DNA from 2 places in the Paenibacillus sp. sgz302190 genome. Region 2 is predicted to be linked to the other one. Evidence: predicted binding sites of a transcription regulator. Region 2 holds the regulator's gene; the other holds the start of a gene.
The links. The regulator LexA, encoded in region 2, represses DNA repair genes until DNA is damaged. The targets are predictions, from matches to a motif close to CGAACATATGTTCG.
Positions count from the first base shown of each region.

Region 1: the regulator LexA is predicted to act here: its motif matches at 1,345-1,358, upstream of AC6RNO_RS12165 (DNA polymerase IV).

Region 1 is NZ_JBZYAO010000008.1:168,091-171,211, reverse strand. It holds gene cimA (citramalate synthase) at 1-1,220, opposite strand, end outside; gene AC6RNO_RS12165 (DNA polymerase IV) at 1,435-2,742, shown strand; gene mobB (molybdopterin-guanine dinucleotide biosynthesis protein B) at 2,747-3,121, shown strand, end outside.
Region 2 is NZ_JBZYAO010000011.1:162,702-165,822, reverse strand. It holds gene AC6RNO_RS14860 (HAD-IA family hydrolase) at 1-633, opposite strand, end outside; gene AC6RNO_RS14855 (DUF896 domain-containing protein) at 676-864, opposite strand; gene AC6RNO_RS14850 (LysM peptidoglycan-binding domain-containing protein) at 1,108-1,404, opposite strand; gene lexA (transcriptional repressor LexA) at 1,672-2,289, shown strand; gene AC6RNO_RS14840 (hypothetical protein) at 2,422-2,820, shown strand; partial or broken gene AC6RNO_RS14835 (vWA domain-containing protein) at 2,910-3,121, opposite strand, start outside.

The sequences.
Region 1 (3,121 bases), on a different contig from region 2:
TTTTCCACGAGCATCTTGAACGATTCGAGGGTGAATATTTCCTCAAGCCCTTCGAAAGCTTCCCGCAGCAGCAGCTCAAGCGAAGCGTCCGCGCCTTCGAATTGATAGCCTTGATGCTCAAGATCTTTAATCTTTTCTATGACTTCTTTCGTTTTTTGATTCTCTTTATTGAAATCGAGGTTAAGCTCCTGGGCTTTCACAAGCACGTTGCTTTGTCCGGCAAGCTCGGATACCAGCACGCGCTGTTTGTTGCCTACCAGCTCCGGCGTAATGTGCTCGTAGGTGCTGGCAGCCTTCAAAATCGCCGAAACGTGAATGCCGCCTTTGTGAGCAAATGCCGCATTGCCGACGAACGGCTGGTTGACCGGCATATGCATGTTGGCGATTTCGCTTACGTAACGCGATACTTGCGTCAGCGATTTCAATTGATCGCCGGAAATGACTTCGTATCCCAGCTTCAGCTGAAGATTGGGGATGACCGAGCTCAGGTTGGCGTTGCCGCAGCGTTCGCCGTAACCGTTGATCGTGCCCTGCACCTGTCTGGCCCCGGCTTGTACGGCGGCGAGACTGTTGGCTACGGCAAGCTCGCAGTCGTTGTGGGCGTGGATGCCGACAGGCGCCGTAATGTCCTGCTGCACCGCCGTCACGATCGCAGTGATCTCGCCCGGCAGCGAGCCGCCGTTCGTATCGCACAGCACGATCCAGTCAGCTCCGGCATCCTGCGCCTTGCGGATCGTTTGCAGCGCGTAATCCGGATTGTTTTTGTATCCGTCAAAAAAGTGCTCGGCGTCATATATGACTTCAAGGCCTTTGCTTTTCAAAAAACGAACGGAGTCGAAAATCATCGCCAGGTTTTCTTCAAGAGACGTTTGAATCGCCGTATGCACATGGAAATCCCACGATTTGCCGAAAATCGTCGCGACGGAGACGCCGGATTCCACGAGCCTGTTCAGGTTGACGTCGTCCTCGGCTCTGGAGTCTTTGCGTCTTGTGCTGCCGAAAGCGGTGATTTTGGCGTTGGTGAACGTCATGCTGCGCACGCGGTCGAAAAATTCGATGTCTTTGCTGTTGCTGCCCGGCCATCCGCCTTCAATATAGTGAACACCCAGCTCGTCAAGTTTGCGGGCGATTTTGATTTTATCCTCGACGGACAGGCTGACTCCCTCGCCTTGGGTTCCGTCCCGCAGCGTGGTATCGAAGATTTTAACTGAAGTTGACATGGGTTCCTCCTTAAACAGCTGAAAGCTGGCTGACGATGCTTTACAAGCAAATGAATGTGCTTTAAAGCGCTAAATATATATAGTACAATTATAGCATAATTCCTATAGTTAGGACACAACCTGACAAAATTACGTTTGCTTCGAAATTTGTTTTTTTTGTAATGCAGAAAATGGAAATGCCCCATTTTGCGGAAGAGGGAGCGATTGGGCGATTATGAGCGGTATTCCTCCTCATCAGCATTATCCCAAGAATGGCAGAGTCATTCTGCATATCGATATGAACGCTTTTTACTGCTCGGTTCACGAAGCGGTCGAGCCGGAGCTGTACAAAGGCAAGCCGATCGCCGTGGCAGGCAGCGTCGAGCTGCGCAAAGGCATCGTTGTGACGTCTTCTTACGCGGCGCGGGCCCAAGGGGTTAGAACGGGCATGCTGGTGGGACAGGCGCTGAAGCTGTGCCCGGATTTGCTGCTCATTCGGCCGGACTTCGATTTGTACCGGGCCTTCTCGCGGCGGTTTATGCAAATTGCCTACAGCTATTCGCCCTTAGTTGAGTCGATGTCGATCGACGAGTGTTTTGTAGATATAACAGGTTCCAAGCAGTTCGGCACTCCTATGGAGATAGCGCGGAGCATCCAGGGGCGCATTATGGAAGAGCTCCAGCTTCCGTGTTCGATCGGCGTCGCTCCGAACAAACTTTTGGCCAAAATGGGCTCGGACTTGAAAAAGCCGAACGCGATTTCGGTCATCAGGCTGCGCGACGTTCCCGAAGTGCTCTGGGACAAGCCGTGCAACTATTTGTTCGGCATCGGGAGGAAGACAGCGGACAAGCTGACGAAGCTGGGGATTCTCACTCTCGGGCAGCTCGCGCGCGCGGACGAGAAGCTGCTTAGCAAGCATTTCGGCATTTTGGGGCCGCATTTGAAGCAGGCGGCGTGCGGGATAGACCGTTCCCCGGTCAATCCGGAGCAGGAGCAGAGCAAGTCGATCGGCCATACGACGACGCTGCCGCGCGATTTTACCGATCCCAAAGAGGTGCACCGCGTATTTCTCAACATCGCCGACCAGGTGGCGCGGCGGATGCGGAGGCAGAAGCTGGTCTCATCCACAATACAGATTACGATCCGCGATCCGGATATGAGGACGATTACGCGTTCCGTTACGTTGGAGACGCCTACCGAGCATATGGACGATATTTACCGGACGGCGTGCAAGCTTTTCGATCACCATTGGGAGGAAGGCAGGCCGATCCGTCTGCTCGGCATTACTTTGCAAAGTCTGTCCGCCAAGGAAGAAACGGCCATACAGCTCGATTTGTTCGATTACGAGAAGCAGCCGCGCCGCGACCAGTTGAACCGGATTATGGACGAGCTGCGCGACAAGTACGGCGAAGACGCCATTTTGACGGCGGGAATGCTCGGGGACAATCCTTCCGCTCTAATCAGAAATCATAAGAGGCGCGGGACTTCCCTGCAAATGGATCATTTGAAAAACAATCCGCTTCACCGGGAGGAGGGCGATTAGGCATATGGCCAATATTATCGGGTTCGCCGGATATTCGAACAGCGGGAAAACGACCTTGATCGCCAAAGTGGTGAGCGAGCTGCAGCGCCGCGGATATACGGCGGCCGTATTGAAACACGACGCGCATGGACATTATAAAGAAGCGGAAGGTTCCGATTCGGGCCGTTTTATCCGGGCGGGCGCCGATGCCGTCGTGACCGTATCGCCGGATGCGGTGCACACGTACCAAAAAAAGCGGGAGCCCCGCTTGCGCGATATCATAGGGGCTTTGCCCGATGTGGACTACATTTTAATAGAAGGATTCAAAACGGAGAAGCATCGGAAGATCGCTGTTTTCCGCACGGCCGAGCAGAGCCGGATCGTCGGGAAGCTGGACCCT
Region 2 (3,121 bases):
GATGCCTTCGGAAGCTTCAATACCCAGAAGCTCCATCGCATGCCGGAAAATCGAAACCGCCGGCTTCCCTTCCCCAAACGCTCCGGAAATAACGATATGATCAAAATAAGGTGCAATATCGGGCACTCCGGCCAACTTTTCCATCTGCAAATCGGGAGAACCGTTCGTCAGCAGCAGCAGCTTGTAATTGCCTTTCAGCGCATCCAGTACTTGAAACGTCTCTTCGTAAACGAGAGGACGGCGGCGGCGTTCGGCCGGGAACATTTCGCCTAATTTGTAGCCAAGTTCCTTGTCCTCAATACCGAGTGCCTGAAGCCCTCTTGTCCAAGACTCCGTCCGATAGCCCGGAGCCAACTGTTCCAGCTTGCGAAAATGCTCATGTTCTCCCTGGGTAAAATGAGCCCACAGCCCTTCAAACGGATTAATGCCGATCATTTTCGTGAATGGGAACGTTTCGTAAGATTCGTAAAGCGCTCTGGCCTCCTTGCACACGGCCTCTTCCAATTCATTCGGCTTGATCGAAGCGTAATGTTTGGCCGCTTCCTCGCATGTTGCTTCAAAAGCTTCCTTCACGCTGCGATCGTCCCATAACAGCGTATCATCCAAATCAAACAGCACAGCCTTGAGCGGCATCGTTACATTTCCCCTTTGAATGCATCTATAAATGTTGTTGCTTTACTTCTCTTCTTCATCGGCAAACTTGATAGAATCCAACTGTACCTTAAGAGAGGAGCGGAACGCTTGGATATATTTTTTTCTCAACTCGTTGCGCTCATCAATTTCTTCATCCGTTAAGCCAACTGTTTTCGCTTTGCGGGCAAGTTCGTTGATTCTCTCTATGTTCTGGTCCATATTATCGCTCATGATAGTCCTCCCTGCCATTACTCAGTCTGACTACTACTTTGCCATTCCGCTACCCGAATGTCAAGGCAATTGCACGCAAAAAAAGACTAAGGCAAGTAACTTAGTCGGCAAATGAGCTTGATTCAGAAAATCCGAATCGAACATGAACGAATATGTCTCATTTCACTTAGGAATGAAATTGGAGGTATCGTTGACCGCCGAAACTAAATAATACGGCCAGGGGTCCGATATAAATGCCAGGCATTAAGGCAGCAGCAAGATTTGCCCTTCATAAAGGTACGTGGAAGTAAGTTTGTTCAATTTCTTAACTTTATTCATATACGAACGAATATCCTGACCTTCGCTTATTCGGGATGAAGCTATAGACCAGAGCGTATCGCCGCGTTCAACGATAAGATGGTTTGGGATTTGTACGGATTCATGAATGGGCTCAGGCGACCGGGTGGAAGCGGCGTTCGCGCCATCTCCTGCGTAAGCTTGTACGATTGCGCCAAAAGAAAACACGGCAAGAAGCGCGGCAGCAAGCAAAATGAATTTCAAAGATCGCTTCGTCAAACCGAAAAACCGATGGAAACGATCCGAACGTGTCGTAGTTCTCGCTGTCGCTGGTCTTGCATGAAGTTGCCGTGAGTTGCTTCCTTCTGAATATGCAATGTACATAACATTCATCCCCCAAACATTTGTTCTGAAATCAGAATATCACGAACAAACGTTTGTGTCAATAAATCTTCGAACTTATGTTTGTACGAACTCCGGTTCTGTGTTATAATTTGGTTAATGATTTTTTCATAGATGGAGTGATAACTATTGAGTAAAATATCCCAACGCCAACAAGCAATTTTGGAGTTTATCAAGAACGAAGTGAAAGATAAGGGCTACCCGCCTTCCGTTCGGGAAATCGGCGAAGCCGTCGGACTGGCCTCCAGTTCGACCGTGCACGGGCATCTGGAACGTCTGGAGAAGAAAGGCTTGATCCGCCGCGATCCGACCAAACCGAGAGCTATTGAAATTTTAGGTCTCGACGGAGCGGAGAGCAACTTCGCTTTATCCGTGGCGCGCGTCCCGTTAGTCGGCAAAGTAACGGCCGGCGTACCGATTACGGCAACGGAGAACATCGAAGACTACTTCCCCCTCCCGTCCCACCTCGTCGGCGACAACAACGTGTTTATGCTCAGCGTATCCGGCGACAGTATGATCGAAGCCGGCATACATAATGGCGACTATGTTATTGTCAAGCAGCAGCAAACCGCCGACAACGGCGATATCGTCGTCGCCATGACCGAAGATGACGAAGCAACGGTAAAACGTTTTTACAAAGAACGGGATCACATCCGTCTGCAGCCGGAGAATTCGGCCCTCCAGCCGATTCTTCTGAAAAACGTAACCATCCTTGGCCGCGTTATCGGCCTGTTCCGCGATATGTAAGCACAAAAAAAACCACCTTTAGGGTGGTTTTCGCTTTTAAAATACCGATCGAACTCCGGAACTGCAATTCGATTTCTTATAGCTACTATCCCTTTTACTTGGACCGAAACTGATTCGAGAGGTACAAAGATCTTGAAGAACAAGACAAGAAAAATAATTGTAGGCGAAAATGAATACCTATATGTGATTGACCAGAAGTATAATCAACAGTTGAGTAATATTTCTCTTAAAATATCTTTAAAAGTCCTAAAAAATATAACATGCACATTCTTTTTTTGTACTTGGGATGATCCAATTACAGGAAATCCACTATTAGTCGGTACATCCTTAAAAAATAAAGATACCAACATAATTGAAAAATATAATTTACATAATCCAAGAACGATTAGAGCTTTTATTTTGTATGGTTTGGAAAATGGGTGGACTGGAAAAAACATTATAGAATTCCAGGACGGGCTCGATATTATTGGTAAGATGGGATATGACATTTCACGGTTGAAACCAGTAACCAGGGAAAATTTAAAGAATTAAATCTCGTTTCGTTGGCGTTCCCCAATCCATTTCTTGCCCTTTAGGCGCCATCAATCAAGGCTTTCACAACCCGGGAGATGATCAATTTGTTATAATATCCCTTTATCTTTTGCTTCTCTTATCCACAAAGGGAATTCATTCAATAAATTTTCATACAGCTCTTCATCGCTCGTTTTTTCAATATCCGTAATTTGAAAAAAGTTCGCATTGTCGACGACTCTGCCTTCGATAGTATCCAGCTTTTTCAACACTCCGAAATCGGAATTGCCAACACCGACAAACTGCCAAAATAATGGAAGGT